Regions from separate parts of the Pseudomonas sp. FBCC-B545 genome, predicted to be linked through region 1. Evidence: predicted binding sites of a transcription regulator. Region 1 holds the regulator's gene; each other region holds the start of a gene.
What was found. Region 1 encodes FliA, which starts transcription of late flagellar genes. Its sites were predicted from a motif close to CTAAAGTTTNNNNNNNNNNNGCCGNTAA; they were not measured.
Positions count from the first base shown of each region.

Region 1 (5,274 bases):
CGGCTCAGCTTGTGCTACCGGCGCAGCCGCGGCCGGTTCCGCCAGGCGCGCCAGGGCCGCCAACAGTTCCGGAGTGGCCGCCGTGATCGGCGCACGTTCGCGCACTTCACTGAACATGCCGTTGACCGCATCCAGTGCTTCTAGAATCACGTCCATCAGTTCCGAGTCGACCTGCCGCTCACCCTTGCGCAGGATGTCGAACACGTTCTCGGCGATGTGACAGCACTCCACCAGCTCATGGAGCTGGAGGAAGCCGGCGCCCCCTTTTACAGTGTGAAAACCGCGAAAAATTGCATTGAGCAGGTTCGCATCATCCGGTCGGCTTTCCAGCTCGACCAGTTGCTCGGACAGTTGCTCTAAAATTTCGCCGGCCTCTACAAGGAAATCCTGAAGGATTTCTTCATCGGCGCCGAAGCTCATGGGTGTGCTCCTTAGAAGCCTAAACTGGATAACAGGTCATCTACGTCATCCTGACCTGACATAACGTCTTCACGTTTATCGGCATGAATCTGCGGACCTTCACCCTTGGCGAGATGTTTTTGTGGATCTTTTTCCGAGAGGATCGCTTCGCGGTCATGCTCGATGCCGGCAAAACGGTCGACCTGGCCGGCCATCAGCACCAATTTGAGCAAGTTGCTTTCCACTTCGGTGACCAACTGGGTCACGCGCTTGATCACCTGGCCGGTGAGGTCCTGGTAATCCTGGGCCAGCAGGATGTCGTTGAGGTTGCTGGCCACCGTGCGGTTTTCCTGTTCGCTGCGCGACAGGAAACCCTCGACCCGACGGGCCAATTCCCGAAACTCTTCAGCCCCCACTTCGCGGCGCATGAAGCGGCCCCAGTCAACGCTCAAGGCCTGGGCTTCGCTGGTCATGCCGTTGACCAGCGGCGTGGCGTTTTCCACCAGGTCCATGGTGCGGTTGGCCGCCGCCTCGGTCAGCCTGACCACATAGGACAGGCGTTCGGTAGCGTCGGTGATTTGCGAAATCTCTTCGGCCTGGGGCATGCGCGGGTCAATCTGAAAATTGACGATCGCACTGTGCAGCTCGCGTGTGAGCTTGCCCACTTCCTGGTACAGGCCGCGATCACGGGTCTGGTTAAGCTCATGGATCAACTGCACCGCATCGGCGAACTGGCCTTTTTCCAGGCTGTCGACCAAGCGGTGAGCATGTTTTTTCAGGGTCGACTCGAAGTCGGCCTGCGATGATTCGTTATGCTCCATAGCTCCCCCGTGGCAGCATCAATGACCGATGCGTTCGAAGATTTTTTCAATCTTCTCTTTCAAGGCCAGTGCAGTGAATGGCTTGACCACGTAGCCGTTGACCCCGGCTTGGGCGGCTTCGATGATCTGTTCACGCTTGGCTTCAGCGGTCACCATCAGCACAGGCAGGCTGCGCAGTTTTTCATCGGCACGTACATGGCGCAGCAGATCGATACCGGTCATGCCCGGCATGTTCCAGTCGGTTACCAGAAAATCGATGCTTCCGCTGTTGAGGATCGGAATCGCCGTGATGCCATCATCCGCCTCGACCGTGTTGGTGAACCCAAGGTCACGCAACAGGTTTTTTATGATCCGCCGCATCGTTGAGAAGTCATCAACGATGAGGATTTTCATGTTCTTGTCCAATTCGACCTCCAAGCAGTCTTAAACGCGCCCAGCACCTGGACGCGCCATTTCAATCAACAGGCGTTACACAAAAAGGACTGCCCAGGGCACCACGGTACGAGCCCGCGAACCTTGCGGCTTCACGGTAGCGTCTGCAGTGTCCCCACACTGCCTGTCAGCGCGCGCGCCACTCTCCCAATCGCCCCCGCAAGCGGGCCGCGCACTGGCTATGCAACTGGCTGACACGCGATTCGCTGACCCCCAGCACCTCACCGATTTCCTTGAGGTTCAGCTCTTCGTCGTAGTACAGCGCCAGTACCAGGCGCTCACGCTCCGGCAAATTGGCAATCGCGTCCGCCAACGCGCTCTGGAAACGTTCGTCTTCCAGGTCGCGAGACGGTTCGAGATGTGCACTCGCGCCGTCCTCGTGCAGCCCTTCGTGTTCGCCGTCCTGCAGCAGGTCGTCGAAACTGAACAGGCGGCTGCCCAAGGTATCGTTCAAAATCCCGTAATAATCGTCGAGACTCAATTGGAGTTCGGCCGCAACTTCATGATCTTTAGCGTCACGACCGGTTTTTGCTTCAATTGCACGAATTGCATCACTGACCATGCGCGTATTGCGGTGTACCGAACGCGGCGCCCAATCCCCTTTACGCACTTCATCGAGCATCGCGCCACGGATACGGATGCCCGCATACGTCTCGAAACTCGCACCCTTGCTCGCGTCGTATTTGGTCGACACTTCGAGCAGGCCGATCATGCCGGCCTGGATCAAGTCCTCGACCTGCACACTGGCCGGCAGGCGCGCCAACAGGTGATAGGCAATGCGCTTGACCAGGGGCGCGTAACGCTCGATCAATTCGCCCTGGCTGTCACGTGCCGACTTTTTGTAAAGGTTGTAGCCGCTGGATGTCATAGCACCGGTCCTGCGCTCGTCTGATGCACCAAACGCTCGACGAAAAATTCCAGATGCCCCCGGGGGTTGGCGGGCAACGGCCAGGTATCGACCTTCTGGGCAATGGCCTTGAACGCCAGTGCGCACTTGGAACGAGGGAACGCTTCGTAGACCGCACGCTGCTTTTGCACGGCCTTGCGCACACACTCGTCGTAAGGAACTGCGCCAACGTATTGTAAAGCCACATCGAGGAAGCGGTCCGTGACCTTGGTCAACTTGGCGAACAGGTTGCGCCCTTCCTGCGGGCTTTGGGCCATGTTGGCCAGCACGCGGAAGCGGTTCATGCCGTAGTCGCGGTTAAGCAGTTTGATCAACGCGTAGGCATCGGTGATCGAAGTGGGCTCGTCGCACACCACCAGCAGCACTTCTTGCGCTGCGCGCACGAAGCTGACCACCGACTCGCCGATCCCGGCGGCAGTGTCGATCACCAGCACATCGAGGTTGTCGCCGATATCGCTGAACGCCTGGATCAGCCCGGCATGCTGCGCGGGGCTCAGGTGCACCATGCTCTGGGTGCCCGAGGCAGCCGGCACGATGCGGATGCCACCGGGACCCTGGAGCAGCACATCGCGCAGCTCACAGCGGCCCTCGATCACATCGGCAAGGGTATGTTTGGGTGTCAGCCCCAGCAGAACGTCCACGTTCGCCAAGCCCAGGTCAGCATCCAGCAGCATGACGCGACGGCCAAGCTCTGCCAGGGCCAGGGACAAATTCACTGACACGTTAGTTTTGCCGACGCCACCTTTGCCGCCGGTCACCGCGATCACCTGTACGGGATGCATGCTGCCCATTTTATTTCTTTACCTTGTCTTGCTTAGACGCAGGCTACATGGCTTGGCCGCGTGAATCGCTTGCAGACCATCGATGTAGGTACATTTCACGGTGTTCATCCTGCCTTAACCGACCCGTTTAGCCGGGTGGTGGTAAAGGTCGGCGAACATATCGGCCATCGCTTCCTCGCTAGGCTCTTCTTGCATTTGCACACTTACGGCACGGCTGACCAACTGATGACGGCGCGGCAGATGCAGATCATCCGGGATCCGCGGCCCGTCGGTCAGGTAGGCGACCGGTAATTCATGGCTGATGGCCAGGCTCAACACTTCGCCCAGGCTCGCAGTTTCATCGAGCTTGGTGAGGATGCAACCGGCCAGGCCGCAACGCTTGTAACTGTGGTAAGCAGCGGTAAGAACCTGTTTCTGGCTGGTGGTTGCAAGCACCAGGTAATTTTTCGACTTGATGCCACGCCCGGCCAGGCTTTCGAGTTGCATGCGCAGCGCCGGATCGCTGGCTTGCAGGCCGGCGGTATCGATCAGCACCACGCGCTTGCGCAGCAGCGGGTCGAGGGCATTGGCCAGGGACTGGCCCGGGTCGACGTGGGTCACCGGCACATTGAGGATGCGCCCCAGGGTCTTGAGCTGCTCCTGGGCGCCGATGCGGTAGCTGTCCATGCTCACCAGAGCGATATTCTGTGCGCCGTACTTGAGCACATAACGGGCGGCCAGCTTGGCCAGGGTGGTGGTCTTGCCCATGCCGGCGGGGCCGACCATGGCAATCACACCGCCCTCTTCCAGAGGTTCGATTTCCGGCGTAGCGATCATGCGTGCCAAGTGCGCCAGCAGCATGCGCCAGGCCTGGCGGGGTTCTTCGACTTCGGCGGTCAAGGCCAGCAAATCGCGGGACAACGGGCCGGACAGGCCGATGCGTTGCAGGCGACGCCAGAGGTTGGCCTGTTGCGGCTTGCTGCCTTGCAGTTGCGTCCAGGCCAGCGAGCCCAGCTGCACTTCGAGCAATTCGCGCAGGCCGTTGAGTTCAAAGCGCATCGAGTCGAACACACGTTGGTCGACAGCGGCGGCCGGGGCTGGCGCAGCTGGACGCGGTGGCTCGACGAACGTCGGTTCTACCAGCGGCTCGGCAGCCGTCAACGGCAGGCCGGCGAACAATTGGCGATTGGTGCTGGCGTCGCTGTCGCCACGCATGCTCAGTTCAGCCTGGGCCGACACAATGCGCGAGGCAGTCTTGCGCAGCTCGTCTTCGAGCTCCATGTTCGGCACACGCGGGGCCAGGGCCTGGGGCGTGTAATCCAGCGCAGCCGTCAGCTCGACACCGCCGGCAATCCGACGGTTACCGATAATCGCGGCGTCGGCGCCCAGCTCATCACGGACCAGTTTCATGGCCTGACGCATATCGGCGGCGAAAAAACGCTTAACTTGCATAACCCACTACCTCAGCCATTGGGCCCTACTGTCGCGACGATAGTCACTTGCTTATTGTCAGGAATTTCCTGGTAAGCCAACACGTGCAAATTCGGTACAGCCAAGCGTCCAAACCGCGACAACATCGCCCGAACCGGACCGGCCACCAAAAGAATGACCGGGTTGCCCTGCATTTCCTGGCGCTGCGCGGCATCGATCAACGAACGCTGCAGCTTTTCAGCCATGCTTGGCTCCAGCAAAACACCTTCTTCCTGGCCCTGACCGGCCTTCTGAATACTATTGAGCAATATTTGTTCCAACCTTGGCTCCAAGGTGATAACAGGCAGCTCGGACTCAATGCCTACAATGCTTTGCACGATTGCACGGGACAATCCGACGCGCACCGCCGCCACCAGCGCGGCAGTATCTTGACTCTTGGCGGCATTGTTGGCGATGGCCTCGGCAATGCTGCGAATGTCGCGCACCGGCACCTGTTCGGCCAGCAGCGCCTGCAACACCTTGA
Region 1 is NZ_CP101441.1:1,866,241-1,871,514, reverse strand. Features, by position in the region: gene NMB39_RS08745 (chemotaxis protein CheA) at 1-420, opposite strand, end outside; gene NMB39_RS08740 (protein phosphatase CheZ) at 432-1,220, opposite strand; gene NMB39_RS08735 (chemotaxis response regulator CheY) at 1,239-1,613, opposite strand; gene fliA (RNA polymerase sigma factor FliA) at 1,780-2,520, opposite strand; gene fleN (flagellar synthesis regulator FleN) at 2,517-3,350, opposite strand; gene flhF (flagellar biosynthesis GTPase FlhF) at 3,456-4,772, opposite strand; gene flhA (flagellar biosynthesis protein FlhA) at 4,784-5,274, opposite strand, start outside.

Region 2 (5,274 bases), 1.5 Mb from region 1:
ACTCGGCAGCCAGCCAGCTTTTACCACTGGATTCCGGGCCTGCCAGCACTACCACCTTCATGGCTGCAACGCCGGGTCGGCGCGCCATTCACGCCAGCCTTGCACAGCGATGGCGGTGAACAGCGCGTAGAGCGCGGCGGTGAGGTAGAGGCCTTTGTAGAGGAAGAGCCCGACGAATATTACATCCACCACAATCCACAACGGCCAGCACTGCAGGCGTTTTTGCGCCATCCACATTTGCGCCACCAGGCTGAAACCGGTAAGGGCCGCGTCGAGCCATGGTTGTGCGGCGTCGGTCCAGTGGGCCATGGCGGCGCCGAGCAACAGGCTGCCAACGGCGCCCACGGCCAGGCTGGTCATGATCGCAGGTGCCCCCAGGCGGGTGACCTGGCGACCCTGCCTGACCTCGCCGGCGCGGGTCCATTGCCACCAGCCATAGACTTGCAACGCGGCGTAGACCACCTGCAGCAGCATGTCGGAGTAGAGTTTTACCTCGAAGAAAACCCAGGTGTAGAGCAGCACCATTACCAGGCCGATGGGCCAGCACCAGGGGTTCTGCTTGACCGTCAGCCAGACAGCGATCACCCCCAGGGCGGCGGCGAACAGTTCAAGCCCGGACATGGTGGATCCTTGGGAAGTGGGAGAGGGCGGTGATTGTACCTAGAGGTCAGCGATCTTCAAACTTGCGTGCAATGGGCATACATCGTACAAAAATGTGGGAGGGGGCTTGCTCCCGTTTACGTTGGATCAGTCAGCTCATTTGCAACTGACCCACCGTAATCGGGAGCAAGTCGAATCGTCGCACCGCCCCTCCCAAAGTTGCCGGCGCTAGATTCGGAATTGGCGCAGCAACCCATCAAGCTGCTCACTCAGCCCACGCAACTGCCCACTCGCCACGCTGGATTGTTCCGCCGCCAGCGCCGTGCTGTGGGACAACCCTGCGGCCTGGGTGACGTTCTGGTTGATATCTTCGACCACATGGGCCTGTTGCAGGGTGGCGCTGGCAATCGAGGCGTTCAAACCGTTGAGGTTGTGCAGCGCCTGGCCGATGGCGGTGAGGCTGGCCCCCGCCTGGCCGGCCTGCTCGATGGTCAGTTGCGAGGCGCTGTGGCTGTCGCTGATGACCTTGACCGCCGCTTCCGAGTGGCCTTGCAAGCGCTCGATCATTGCCTGGATTTCGGCGGTGGATTTCTGCGTGCGCTGGGCCAGCAGGCGCACTTCATCGGCGACCACCGCAAACCCACGGCCCTGTTCGCCAGCGCGGGCGGCTTCAATGGCGGCGTTCAGGGCGAGCAGGTTGGTTTGGTCGGCGATGGAGCGGATCACTTCGAGGACGCCGCCAATCTGAGTGCTTTCGCTGGAGAGCGTGCGAATCACCTCTACGGCCTGGCTGATGGTGTTGGAGAGCTGGTCGATCTGCTGCAAACTGCCATCGATGTTGACCTGGCCCTGTTGCGCCTGGGCTTGGGCATCGCGCATTTCGCTGGCGGCATGTTCGGCATTCTTCGCCACGTCCTGCACGCCGTAGGTGACTTCATTGATAGCGGTAGCCACCAACTCCATCTGCTGCGATTGCTGCTGGCTGCGGTCGTGGGCCTGGCTGGCGTTGTGGCCCAACTCCGTGGACGACTGGCCCAGGGCGGTCGCGCATACCTGCAACTGGCCAACCACCTGGCGCAACTTGGCGGTGAAGCTGTTGAAATGCCGGGCCAGTTGGGTGAGCTCGTCGCTGCCGTGGGTGTCGAGGCTGCGGGTCAGGTCGCTTTCGCCGCTGGCAATATTGCCCATGGCGTTCACGGCCGCCTGCAACGGCTGCACGATACTGCGGGCAATCAGTGATACCAGCAGACCCATGACCAGCGCGATGCCTAGCACAATGAACGAGGCTTTCCACACCTGAGCGTTGAATTCAGCCTGCACATCATCCACATAGACGCCGGAGCCGATAATCCAGCCCCAGGGTTCGAACAGCTGGATGTACGAGGTTTTTTCCACCGGTGCTTCGGCCCCAGGTTTCGGCCAGCGGTAGTTGACGATACCGGCGCCCTTGGCCTTGGCCAGACTCACGAACTCGTTGAATACGGCAAAGCCGTCCGGGTCGCGAATCGCCGAGAGATTCTGGCCATCGAGCTTGGGGTTGGCCGCGTGCATAATCATCACGGGGGTGAGGTCGTTGATCCAGAAGTAATCATCGTGGTCATAGCGCAGCCCGCGCACTGCGCTGAGGGCTTGCTGCTGCGCGGTATCGCGGGTCAGTACGCCGGTCTTTTCCAGGTTCTGGTAATAGCTGAGCACGCCGCTGGCGGTCTGCACCACATGCTGGGTCTGTTGGCGCTTGGCCTGGTAAAGGTCGCCACGGATCTGGTTGAGCATCAGCAACCCCAAGGCCAACAGCATCAACACGGCGACTATCAGGATCAGCCAAAGGCGGCGGCTGATCGACATGCTGCGCAAACTGTTCATCGTCCTGTCACTCCATGCTCTTTATAATTGTGGTGCTGCTTCGAGATTTCCGGCGTGTCTGATAGGCTTTCGGCCCGGAATCGGAAAACCTGAGTACTGCCTGATTTTTCACGGAATTTTTGCAGACCGGCGTTGAGAATCAACCGCGGGCGCTTGAGTGCGCTCGTCGTCAGTGAACTTTAAAAAAACTTAAGAGGCATGCCACGCGCGTGACCTTTGGAGACAGCATGGATTTTTGGACCGCCATACAGGCATTGATTCTCGGCATCGTCGAGGGGCTGACGGAGTTCCTGCCGATCTCCAGCACCGGCCACCAGATCATCGTCGCCGACCTGATCAATTTCGGCGGCGAACGTTTCGAAGCCTTCAATATCATCATCCAGCTCGGCGCGATCCTCGCGGTGGTCTGGGAGTTTCGCCGCAAGATCCTCGACGTGGTCATCGGCCTGCCGACCCAGCCCAAGGCCCGGCGCTTCACCGTCAACCTGATCATTGCCGTGTTGCCGGCGGTGGTACTGGGGGTGATTTTTGCCGACCTGATCAAGCACTACCTGTTCAACCCGATCACCGTCGCCACCGCCCTGGTGGTAGGTGGCGTGATCATGCTGTGGGCCGAGCGCCGCCAGCATGCGGTGCGCGCTGAAACCGTGGATGACATTACCTGGAAAGACGCCCTCAAGGTTGGCCTGGCCCAGTGCCTGGCGATGATCCCGGGTACTTCGCGCTCCGGTGCGACGATTATCGGCGGCCTGCTGTTCGGCCTGTCGCGCAAGACCGCCACCGAATTTTCGTTCTTCCTGGCCATGCCGACCATGGTCGGTGCCGCGGTGTACTCGGGCTACAAATACCGTGACCTGTTCCAGCCGGCCGACCTGCCGGTGTTCGCCATTGGCTTTGTCACCTCGTTCATCTTCGCGATGATCGCGGTCAAGGCGTTGCTCAAATTCATCGCCAGCCACAGCTACGCGGCGTTTGCCTGGTACCGAATCGCCTTCGGCCTGGTGATCCTGGCGACTTGGCAGTTCGGCTTGGTCGACTGGACTGCAGTCAAGCCATGAGCGTCCAGCATCCACGCCTGAAGGCGCTGATCTTTGCGCTGCTGTGCGCCGCGCCGCTGTTGGGCTCGGCGTTGCTGTGGTATCGCGGTGAGACGGTGATCCCGTTGGCGGCGTATGGGCTGGTCAGCGTGGTGGCGTTTTTCCTGTACTGGAGCGACAAGCGCAAGGCCCAGACCGAAGGCTGGCGCACCCCGGAAAACATCCTGCATGCCGTCGAGCTGGCGGGCGGTTGGCCGGGGGCGTTGATCGCCCAGCAGGTGTTCCGGCACAAGACGCGCAAGGTGTCCTACCAAGTGCTGTTCTGGGTGATCGTGCTGTTGCACCAGGTGTTCTGGTTGGACCAGCTGTTCCTGGGCGGCACGTTGCTGTCAATCCTCTAGCAACAGGCCAATCTGCGTGCGCTTGGGCAGCTTGCTCACCACCAGTTGGTGGGAGCGCTGCAACAGGCCGCGCAGCTCGTCGGCGCCCAGCGGGTAGGGCGTGTTCATGATGATCCACTGTGCCCGGGCCAGATATGGCGCCGGGTGGATGCCCGGGCGGTCGACGTGGCCCAGGAACAGGTCCTTGTCCACTTTGAATGCCAGCGATTCACCACGCAGGTTCTGCAGGGCGAACATCTTGTTGCCGGCAATCGAGAACACGCGCACGCCGCCCCATTTGTAGTCTTCCCGCGCACCAGGCAGGCCCAGGCAGAACGCGGCGACTTGTGCTTCGCTCAGGCTCATAGCAAACGGTCTCCACAGCCTTTGAAGCCTTCTTCCAGGTAGTCGATCCAGGCGCGGATGGCTGGCAACACACCACGTCGATGCGGGTACACGGCTTGCAACCAGCCGCCCGGCAATGACCATTGCGGCAGCAATTGCACCAGGCGGCCACTGGCCAGTTCTTCCTCGCAATACATCATCGGCAGCACCGTGAAGCCCAGACCCATGATGGCGCTGGCCTTGCGCACGATAAAGTCTTCGATGCCCAGCCGGGCCTCCATCACCAGGTCGTAGGGGTTGCCCTGAGGGTCGAGGATGCGCTGGTGCACCATGCGATCCGCCTCAAGTGCACCAAGTACGGGCAGTTGCCTGAGGTCGTCGAGGGTATGTACCTGCCGCTCACGCATCAACGCGGGGCTGGCGACCAGTACGGTCTGGGCCTGGCGCAGGCGCTTGGTCACCAGCAGCGGGTCTTCATCGCCCAGTTCGCGCACGCGCAGGGCCACGTCAATGCCTTCGGCCACCAGGTCGACGCGGCGGTTGACCAGGGTCATATCCAACTGCACCAACGGATGCGCGGCAAGAAACCCGGCCACCAGTTCCGGCAGGATGTGTTGGGCCAGGCCCACCGGGCAACTGACCCGCAGGCGCCCACGGGGCTCGCTGGACATGCTCGCCACGGCCTCATCGGCCATCTCCGCTTCCAGCAACATGGCCTGGCAATGGCGCAAGTAGCGCTCGCCGACGGCGGTCAGCGTCAGTTGCCGGGTAGTTCGTTGCAACAGGCGGGCGCCCAGGCGTTCTTCTAATTCGGCGATGCGCCGTGACAGCCTGGACTTGGGAATCCCGAGTAGCCGCCCGGCCGCAGCGAAACCGCCGGCTTCGACGACTTTGGCGAAATAGTAGAGGTCGTTGAGGTCTTGCATGCTGGGCCTATTGTCCTGTCAGTGGGACAAACTATCGCATTTTAGCTGGCTTATCGACCATTGGTTTCATGCGTAGCATCACCACCATCTGATCGCCACTGTCGATCCCACCTCGGAGATCCA
Region 2 is NZ_CP101441.1:3,337,785-3,343,058, reverse strand. Features, by position in the region: gene NMB39_RS15620 (AAA family ATPase) at 1-61, opposite strand, end outside; gene pnuC (nicotinamide riboside transporter PnuC) at 58-621, opposite strand; gene NMB39_RS15610 (methyl-accepting chemotaxis protein) at 829-2,463, opposite strand; gene NMB39_RS15605 (undecaprenyl-diphosphate phosphatase) at 2,691-3,521, shown strand; gene NMB39_RS15600 (DUF1294 domain-containing protein) at 3,518-3,901, shown strand; gene NMB39_RS15595 (MmcQ/YjbR family DNA-binding protein) at 3,890-4,246, opposite strand; gene NMB39_RS15590 (LysR substrate-binding domain-containing protein) at 4,243-5,151, opposite strand.
Region 2: a site for FliA is predicted at 2,530-2,557, ahead of NMB39_RS15610 (methyl-accepting chemotaxis protein). Genes of this name have one in related genera too.

Region 3 (5,274 bases), 3.1 Mb from region 1:
TACGGCCTGGTCTTCTTCTACCCGCTGGACTTCACCTTCGTCTGCCCTTCGGAGCTGATCGCCCTGGACCACCGCATGGACGACTTCAAGGCGCGTAATGTAGAAGTAGTGGCTGTTTCCATCGACTCCCACTTCACCCACAACGCTTGGCGCAACACTGCCATCAATGATGGCGGCATCGGCAAAGTCAAATACACCATGGCTGCCGACATGAAGCATGACATCGCCAAGGCCTACGACGTTGAATCCGAAGGCGGCGTGGCCTTCCGTGGCGCGTTCCTGATCGACGACAAGGGCGTCGTTCGCTCGCAGATCATCAACGACCTGCCGCTGGGTCGTAACATGGAAGAGCTCATTCGCCTGGTCGACGCCCTGCAATTCCACGAAGAGCACGGTGAAGTCTGCCCTGCCAACTGGAAAAAAGGCGACAAGGGCATGAACGCTTCGCCAGAAGGTGTTGCTGCTTACCTGACCGAGAACGCTGGCAAGCTGTAAGCGCCCGTTTCACGGCACAAAAAAACCGGCCTGAGAGGGCCGGTTTTTTTATGTGCGGGGTTCAACTTCAATCGCTGAAGTCTTCCCAGCCGCCCATCTGCTTCCAGCGATTGACGATGCCGCAGAACAGCTCGGCAGTCTTCTCGGTATCGTAGCGGGCCGAGTGAGCCTCACGGCCGTCGAAGTCGATACCGGCCGCCTGACAGGCTTTGGCCAACACGGTCTGGCCATACGCCAGACCGGCAAGGGTGGCGGTGTCGAAGCTGGAGAACGGGTGAAACGGATTGCGCTTCATGTCCAGTCGCGCCACGGCGGCATTCAGGAAGCCCAGGTCGAAACTGCTGTTGTGGCCCACCAGGATCGCGCGTTTGCAGCCATTGGCCTTCAGCGCTTTGCGCACACCGCGGAAGATATCGGTCAGCGCCGCTTCTTCGCTCACCGCCATGCGCAGCGGATGGTCGAGCTTGATGCCGGTGAACTCCAGGGCTGCCGCTTCGATATTGGCGCCTTCGAATGGCTCGACGCGGAAGAAGTGGGTATGTTCCGGGAACACAAAACCGTGTTCATCCATGCCGATAGTGGTAGCGGCGATTTCCAGCAAGGCGTCGGTGGCGCAATTGAAACCACCGGTTTCTACGTCGATGACAACCGGCAGATAGCCGCGAAATCGCTCGGCCATCGGGTGACGGGAACCGCCACCACTGTGCTCTTGTTCGTCGTCGTAATGGTCTTCACTCACTTGCTTTCCTCCAGCAGGCGCCAGCGCAGTGTTTCACCGGCGCGCAGCGGGATAACAGTCAGCTCGCCGAATGGCAGGCTGGCAGGGGCGGTCCAGTCTTCACGAACCAGGGTGATGCGGTCGGTATTTGCCGGCAGGCCGTAGAAACGCGGGCCATTGAGGCTGGCGAAGCCCTCGAGTTTGTCCAGGGCATTGCGCTGTTCAAACGCTTCGGCATACAGCTCTATAGCGGCGAACGCCGTGTAGCAACCGGCGCAACCGCAGGCGGCTTCCTTGGCGTGCTGGGCATGGGGCGCGGAGTCGGTGCCGAGGAAGAACTTCGGGTTGCCGCTGGTGGCGGCGTCCAGCAACGCCACCTGGTGGGTGTTGCGCTTGAGGATCGGCAGGCAGTAGAAGTGCGGCCGAATGCCGCCCACCAGCATGTGGTTGCGGTTGTAGAGCAGGTGATGGGCGGTGATGGTCGCGCCCACATTGGCCGAAGCCTCGGTGACGAACTGCACGGCATCGGCCGTGGTGATGTGCTCGAACACCACCTTCAGGGTCGGGAACAGCTCGACCACGCGACGCATGTGCTCGTCGATGAAGACCTTCTCGCGATCAAAAACGTCCACGTCGCCACGGGTGACTTCCCCGTGGATCAGCAGCGGCATGCCCACCTCGGCCATGGCTTCGATGGCTGGCAGGATCTTGTCGATGCTGGTCACGCCGGAATCGGAGTTGGTGGTCGCGCCGGCCGGGTACAGCTTGGCGGCGTGCACGAAGCCGCGGGCCTTGGCCTCACGAATTTCTTCAGGCTGGGTGCGGTCGGTCAGGTAGAGCACCATCAACGGTTCGAAGCGGCTGCCGGCCGGTCGTGCAGCGAGGATGCGCTGGCGATAGGCGTCGGCTTCTGCGGCATTGCGCACCGGAGGTACCAGGTTAGGCATGATGATGGCACGGCCAAACGTGCGCGCCACATCGGCCACGGTTTGGGGTAACGCAGCACCATCGCGAAGATGAATATGCCAGTCGTCGGGACGCAGCAGGGTCAGGCGGTCGGACATTGGGGATTCCAGGCGGGTCAATCTGGTGGGAATGCTACCGGAAAAGACTCTTGCAGGCACTCGCTATCAAGTTTTGCCGGATGCGACCGATATTCCCGGGTATGCCTTAACGATGTATGACGCTTTGAAGTGTTGTAGAAACCAGTGGAGCCTTCCCGTGCGCCAGCATTATCTAGCCCTGCTCAGTGTGTTCGCCAGCCTGCCTGCGATGGCCCTCACGTTCCAGACCCGCCTGGAGAATATTGAGTGGAAGGTAGAAGGTGACCAGTTCGAGTGCCGCCTGACCCAGCCGATCACCGATTTCGGCTCCGGCGAATTCGTGCGCCGCGCCGGTGAGCAGGCGACGTTTCGCTTGAAGGCCTATAACGGCTCGTTCGGCGCAGGTTCGGCGACTTTGTTGGCTGCTGCTGCGCCCTGGCAGCCGGGCCGAGGGGATATCAACCTCGGCGCCGTACGGGTCGGCAGTGGTGACGTATTGTTCAACAGCTCCCAAGCCCAGGCCGGGCGTCTGTTCACCGGCTTGCTCGAGGGGCGTAGCCCGACCGTGCGGCATTACGGACGTGAGGGTGGTTATTCGGAAATTCGCCTGCTGCCGGTGAAGTTCAACAAGGCCTACAGCGACTATCAGTTGTGCACCACCAAGCTGCTGCCAATGAATTATGACCAGGTCAAACAGACTGAAGTCGGCTTCCCCGGTGGCGGCATCGAACTGGACGCGGCTGCCAAGAAGAAGCTGTCGGTGATTCTTGCATTCATGAAAGCCGACCCCACGGTCAATCACGTCGAGTTGAACGGCCATTCGGATAACAGTGGCAACCGACTGACCAATCGCGATGTCTCGCGCCGGCGCGCCCTGGCGGTGATGGACTATTTCAAGGCCAACGGCATCGCGGAATCGCAGATCACCCTGCGGTTTCATGGCGAAAGCTATCCTTTGGCGCCCAACACCAATGCGGCCAACCGCGCCCGCAACCGTCGTGTGAATATCCAGCTTGAGCGGGTAGCGGCCCCCGAGAAACCGGCATCCCAGGCCACTGCGCCGAGCAATCCTGCCGCCACATCATAAGGTGCGACCATCGGTCGCCCACTCGACATAATCTGTCGCTTTATCTTCATTTGCTGTCGCGCCCCTGTAATTTCACGGTTTTGATCGGTAGAATCGACGCCTTTCCGTACAAACCCGTGGAGTGATGGCATGGCCGACGTAAACAAGGTCGTTCTCGCGTATTCCGGCGGCCTGGACACTTCGGTGATCCTCAAGTGGCTGCAGGATACTTATAACTGTGAAGTGGTGACCTTCACCGCTGACCTGGGTCAGGGCGAAGAGGTCGAACCTGCACGTGCCAAGGCGCAAGCCATGGGCGTGAAAGAGATCTACATTGACGACCTGCGCGAAGAGTTCGTCCGCGATTTCGTCTTCCCGATGTTTCGCGCCAACACTGTCTACGAAGGCGAGTACCTGCTGGGTACCTCTATCGCACGTCCGCTGATCGCCAAGCGCCTGATCGAAATCGCCAACGAAACCGGCGCCGACGCTATTTCCCATGGCGCCACCGGCAAGGGCAACGACCAGGTACGTTTCGAACTGGGTGCCTACGCCCTCAAGCCAGGGGTAAAAGTGATTGCCCCTTGGCGTGAATGGGACCTGCTGTCCCGTGAAAAGCTGATGGACTACGCTGAAAAGCACGGCATTCCGATCGAACGCCATGGCAAGAAGAAGTCGCCGTACTCGATGGATGCCAACCTGCTGCACATCTCTTATGAAGGCGGCGTGCTGGAAGACACCTGGACCGAGCACGAAGAAGACATGTGGAAATGGACCGTCTCCCCGGAGAACGCTCCTGACAAGCCGCAGTACCTGGAACTGACCTATCGTAACGGCGATATCGTTGCGCTGGACGGCGTTGAAATGACCCCGGCCACCGTACTGGCGACCTTGAACCGGATCGGCGGCCAGCACGGCATCGGGCGCCTGGACATCGTTGAGAACCGCTACGTAGGCATGAAGTCCCGTGGCTGCTACGAAACCCCTGGCGGCACCATCATGCTGCGCGCCCACCGCGCCATCGAGTCCATCACCCTGGATCGTGAAGTAGCCCACCTCAAAGACGAACTGATGCCCAAGTACGCCAGCTTGATCTACACCGGCTACTGGTGGAGCCCTGAGCGCCTGATGCTGCAACAGATGATCGACGCTTCCCAGGCTCACGTGAATGGCGTCGTGCGCCTGAAGCTGTACAAGGGCAATGTGATTGTCACGGGCCGCAAGTCCGATGAGTCGCTGTTCGATTCCAACATTGCCACCTTCGAAGAAGACGGCGGGGCCTACAACCAGGCGGATGCGGCCGGGTTTATCAAGTTGAACGCACTGCGTATGCGTATTGCTGCTAACAAGGGCCGCTCGTTGTTCTAACTGTCAGGCGCATTGTGAAAATGGCCCCTTGTTCAAGGGGCCATTTTTTTTCGCCTGGGTATTGGTAGGCAAGCGTTAAATAGGTGTTGATGTTTATTTGCGTTTAGCCTGTGTAAGTTTTTCCGCAACTTGCAAGAGGTATTTCGGTTGTTGTCTTTTATTTTTTAGGATGAATGATTTTTTACATCTGCGGAGGAACTATTTCTGACAGAAAATTCACTCATGTAAGTGATGGAGGTATGCGACTTGTTGAATTTTCTGTAGGAATTTTGAGTGTGTGTAAATATGTTAAATGGAACTAACGTAAATGGAATGTGCTCGCCACTTTGCGTGCGTCATCGCGAGAAACAAGGGGCATTTCCTGAAAGTCATGTGCGGCGCGTTTACCTTCTGCAGCTTATGCCGGGGATATTTCACTCAAAATATGTATGTGTCGAGAAAGGTCTGAAAGGAAGCATAAAGCCACACACCTCTAAGTTGGCGATTTTTTGTAGGTTAATTCCTATCTTCTTGTGGGGTGGGTCTCTGCCTACTGTTGCTCGGGGGTGAATGCTATGCCAACTAGCAATCGACTAGGCTATTGT
Region 3 is NZ_CP101441.1:4,943,673-4,948,946, reverse strand. Features, by position in the region: gene NMB39_RS22995 (peroxiredoxin) at 1-495, shown strand, start outside; gene rnt (ribonuclease T) at 563-1,234, opposite strand; gene pyrC (dihydroorotase) at 1,231-2,277, opposite strand; gene NMB39_RS22980 (flagellar protein MotY) at 2,435-3,343, shown strand; gene NMB39_RS22975 (argininosuccinate synthase) at 3,473-4,690, shown strand.
Region 3: a site for FliA is predicted at 2,343-2,370, ahead of NMB39_RS22980 (flagellar protein MotY). Genes of this name have one in related genera too.

Region 4 (5,274 bases), 2.0 Mb from region 1:
ACCCTATCAGCCTGCAGCAGCGTGGACGCCGATGGGTACGTCCTTGAAGCCCCTGCCGGGCACGCGTTACCGCTCTATGTGAAAAATGGCTATAACCTTACCAAGTGGGTGGCAGAACGGCTGTTAGGGCGGGCGAGGGAGCAAGGGGCCTGGGTGAATATCCATCGGCCCGGGAATATCAGCTTCAACAGTCAGAACGGTGTTTGCCAGCCGCAGAAAAATCGATTGATGTTGATGCTCAAGGGCTCCCTGCAATTGGGCGTGGCACCCCGCCTGAACGTGAACTTCGATTTGATGCCGGTGGACTTCCTGGCTGGGTTCATTGCCTTTCACAGCGCCCGCTTTACCCCTGGGCGGAACATATTCAACCTGCACAACCCGCAGCCCTTGAGCTGGGATCAGTATCTCGACGCGTTCAGCGAGGCCGGGCACGCCTTCGATCGGGTAGGCATTGAACACTGGCAACGGACGCTGCAAACGGTGAGTCGTGATAATGCGCTGTTTCGCGTGCTGGGCTTTTACCTGGACGGACTTGGCGAAGACATCGGCGACACTTCGATGATCCGTTACGACAATGCCCGCTGGGGCCTGGAAAAGATGGGTATGGACTATCCGCCAAAGAACCCGGAGCTGTTACGCAAGGGCTGTGACTACCTCACGGCCATCGGCTTCCTCTGAACTGCTTCAGGACTCCCCCATGAAACCGCTGCAACCCGATACGTTAATTCGCAATCCGATCGGTACACCGATTGTGGCTTCCGTCGTAGTCCCGTGTGAGGCTAAACGCCTGTGGGACGTGGTCGGTAGCTTTGATAGTTTTGATACCTTCATCCCAAGCCTGTCACACACCGAGATGACGGGTGTTGGCGTAGGCGCATTGCGCACTAAATTTTTCCACGATGGCCATTGCGTCGTGGAGCAACTGAACAGCCGAGACGAAAGCGCCATGTACATGACGTGGACCACCCTCTACAACACTTTGGGCGTGGCGCGCTTATGGGCAGCAATGAGTGTGGAAGCACTTGGCGCCCAGTGTTCCAAGGCAACCTGGACGCTGGTGGGCGAGCCGCAGGAAACGACTCAAGCTGAGTTTGAACAGTTTGCACAGACGTTCGCCGACAGCGCGTTGGAGAATGTGCGCCGGATGCTTGGCTAAGCAGTCGGAGCGAGGCCTCTCGCTCCGATGCAGTCAGGTTCAGATTTTGAAGCTATCGACCAATTGCTTCAATCGACTGGCCTGCTGGGACAGCGCATCGCAGTCCTTGAGCGTCTCGTTGAGGTTGGCCACGCCCTGCTGGTTCAGCAGGTTGATCTGGTTGATGTCAACGTTGAGGGTTTCAACGACTGCGGTCTGTTCTTCGGTTGCTGCCGCAACCGACTGGTTCATGCCATCTATTTCAACGATGCGCTGCGTCACGCTGACCAGGCGCTCACCCGCCTGGTTGGCCACTTCAACGCTTTCTTCACTGGAGACCTGACTGGCATTCATGGTGGTCACTGCTTCTCGGGACCCCACTTGCAGGGAAGTGATCATCTTGTGGATCTCTTCTGCCGACTCTTGGGTACGGTGCGCCAGGTTACGCACTTCATCAGCCACCACTGCAAATCCACGTCCGGCTTCGCCGGCACGGGCAGCCTCGATCGCCGCGTTAAGGGCGAGCAAGTTGGTTTGCTGGGAGATACCTTTGATGACATCAAGAATATGACCGATGTTGTCGGTACTGGCATTCAAGGTTTCGATCTGAGTGCAGGACAGGCTGATCTTCTGCGACAGCTCCGACATCGCCTGGATGGTTTGCTCAACCACCTTACGCCCATCGTCAGCTTGCTCGCTGGCACCGCTGGCATGCTGCGAAGCATCTGCGGCGTTGCGCGCGATTTCTTGGGTAGCGGCACCCAGTTCGTTGATCGCAGCTGCGACGCTGTTGGTGCGAGCACTCTGTTCGTCGGAACCGATGATCGAGGCATTAGACGATGCCATTACACGCTGGGATAGATCGTGCACCTGCCGTGTTGCCGAAGACACCTCGGAAATCGAGGCGTGGATCCGCTCGACGAACTGGTTGAACGCACTACCGACTTCGCCGAATTCGTCTTTGCTGGTTACGTCTAGGCGGCGGGTCAAATCACCTTCGCCTTGGGCAATGTCCTTCATGGCAACGCCCATGGTAGTCAACGGACGCAGCAATACTTGGATAAGCAAGCTCAGGAGCACAGCAATGGCCACGACAGCAATCAACATCGCAATCAACGCTGAGGTACGGAATTTACCCAAAGGGGCATAGGCTTTTTCTTTATCAATCGACAGGCCGATGTACCAGTCGGCGCCAGGCAAACCGCTGATAGGCGTGAACGACAGAATGCGATCCTGGTGATTGAGGACGACGTCCTGGTTGACCTTTTCGATGCGTACGTTGTTGCCAGAGTAGATGTCCTTGAGGTTTTTCATCACCTGGTCCTGGTCAGGGCTGACGATGACTTGACCATCACCGCTGACCAGGAATGCATGGCCGATGCCGCCGAAGTCTACCGAATTGATGATCTTCACCAGGGTTTGCAGACTCAGGTCGCCGCCGACAACACCCAACAATTCGCCGTTCTTCTTCACAGGCATGGCAATTGTCACGATCTGGCCGCCCACAGCCGCCATATAAGGCGGAGTAAGCATGGTTTTGTCCGCTACTACCGCTTGCTTGTACCAAGGGCGCTGACGAGGGTCGTAGTCGTCAGGCATCTTCGCATCAGGACGCTGAGTGAACACGCCGTTGGTCTGACCCACGTAGGTGAACTGGAAGTTGGAGGTGAGCGCTGGCTGATCGACCAGCCCGGGAAGGTCGGCCGCATTGCCCTGATGAGCTACGTTCTGCGCCAGGTTCTCGAGGACCAGGATGCGACCACTGAGCCAGTTCTGCACACTGCTGGCAGTGAGTTCGCCGGATTGTTGAATGGACGAGGCCAGGTTTTGCTTGATCGTGTTGCGTTGTAGATAGTCGTTGTACAGCGTGAATAACGCGAAGGCTAAAACCACGACGCCTGACGCGGCCAACAGAATTTTATGACTGAACTTGAGATTCATTTCATCGACTTCTTTTGCCAAAGGGGTGAGCGTGCCGAGTGGAACATTCCATGTAACGGGATAGGCGGACTCTACGGTCGCTCTATTTCGGTGCACGCATGGCTCGTCAGGGTTTCGGCCAAACTTCGGCAAATCTTAGGAATTTGTGAGAAGCATCTTCTTTTAGCGTAGGAAACCGACAGACGGCTGGTTAGCGGAATTGTTGTTTTGGGTCGCCCTAAACGACAAAACCCCTGTCTGCGCTAGCAGACAGGGGTTTCGGAATTCAATCTTGACGATGACCTACTCTCACATGGGGAAACCCCACACTACCATCGGCGATGCATCGTTTCACTGCTGAGTTCGGGATGGGATCAGGTGGTTCCAATGCTCTATGGTCGTCAAGAAATTCTGTGTACCAGGCCGTTGCGTTGGCAACGGGCCGGTGAAATTCATGAGTTTCTATATAAACAAAACCCCTGTCTGCGTTAGCAAACAGGGGTTTTGGAATTTAATCTTGACGATGACCTACTCTCACATGGGGAAACCCCACACTACCATCGGCGATGCATCGTTTCACTACTGAGTTCGGGATGGGATCAGGTGGTTCCAATGCTCTATGGTCGTCAAGAAATTCGGGTACTGAGTCGTGACCAGCTGGCCTCGCTTCAGCAAATTGGGTATGTGACAGTTGTCGGTGTTTTGTGAGCTTCGAACTTTCGGTTCATTTCGTCTTCACACACCGCAATCTGATGCTCGTTAGAGTAGTCAAATTGCTTGGGTGTTATATGGTCAAGCCTCACGGGCAATTAGTATTGGTTAGCTCAACGCCTCACAGCGCTTACACACCCAACCTATCAACGTCGTAGTCTTCGACGGCCCTTCAGGGGACTCAAGGTCCCAGTGAGATCTCATCTTGAGGCTAGTTTCCCGCTTAGATGCTTTCAGCGGTTATCTATTCCGAACATAGCTACCCGGCAATGCCACTGGCGTGACAACCGGAACACCAGAGGTTCGTCCACTCCGGTCCTCTCGTACTAGGAGCAGCCCCTCTCAAATCTCAAACGTCCACGGCAGATAGGGACCGAACTGTCTCACGACGTTCTAAACCCAGCTCGCGTACCACTTTAAATGGCGAACAGCCATACCCTTGGGACCGGCTTCAGCCCCAGGATGTGATGAGCCGACATCGAGGTGCCAAACACCGCCGTCGATATGAACTCTTGGGCGGTATCAGCCTGTTATCCCCGGAGTACCTTTTATCCGTTGAGCGATGGCCCTTCCATACAGAACCACCGGATCACTAAGACCTACTTTCGTACCTGCTCGACGTGTCTGTCTCGCAGTCAAGCGCGCTTTTGCCTTTATACTCTACGACCGATTTCCGACCGGTCTGAGCGCACCTTCGTACTCCTCCGTTACTCTTTAGGAGGAGACCGCCCCAGTCAAACTACCCACCATACACTGTCCTCGATCCGGATAACGGACCTGAGTTAGAACCTCAAAGTTGCCAGGGTGGTATTTCAAGGTTGGCTCCACGCAGACTGGCGTCCACGCTTCAAAGCCTCCCACCTATCCTACACAAGCAAATTCAAAGTCCAGTGCAAAGCTATAGTAAAGGTTCACGGGGTCTTTCCGTCTAGCCGCGGATACACTGCATCTTCACAGCGATTTCAATTTCACTGAGTCTCGGGTGGAGACAGCGCCGCCATCGTTACGCCATTCGTGCAGGTCGGAACTTACCCGACAAGGAATTTCGCTACCTTAGGACCGTTATAGTTACGGCCGCCGTTTACCGGGGCTTCGATCAAGAGCTTCGCGTTAGCTAACCCCATCAATTAACCTTCCGGCACCGGGCAGGCGTCACACCCTATACGTCCACTTTCGTGTTTGCAGAGTGCTGTGTTTTTAATAAACAGTCGCAGCGGCCTGGTATCTTCGACCGGCATGAGCTTACGGAGCAAGTCCTTCACCCTCACCGGCGCACCTTCTCCCGAAGTTACGGTGCCATTTTGCCTAGTTCCTTCACCCGAGTTCTCTCAAGCGCCTTGGTATTCTCTACCCAACCACCTGTGTCGGTTTGGGGTACGGTTCCTGGTTACCTGAAGCTTAGAAGCTTTTCTTGGAAGCATGGCATCAACCACTTCGTCATCTAAAAGATGACTCGTCATCAGCTCTCGGCCTTAAGATCCCGGATTTACCTAAGATCTCAGCCTACC
Region 4 is NZ_CP101441.1:6,127,986-6,133,259, forward strand. Features, by position in the region: gene NMB39_RS28065 (amino acid adenylation domain-containing protein) at 1-678, shown strand, start outside; gene NMB39_RS28070 (SRPBCC family protein) at 698-1,156, shown strand; gene NMB39_RS28075 (methyl-accepting chemotaxis protein) at 1,196-3,076, opposite strand; rRNA gene rrf (5S ribosomal RNA) at 3,346-3,461, opposite strand; rRNA gene rrf (5S ribosomal RNA) at 3,571-3,686, opposite strand; rRNA gene NMB39_RS28090 (23S ribosomal RNA) at 3,844-5,274, opposite strand, start outside.
Region 4: a site for FliA is predicted at 3,188-3,215, ahead of NMB39_RS28075 (methyl-accepting chemotaxis protein). Genes of this name have one in related genera too.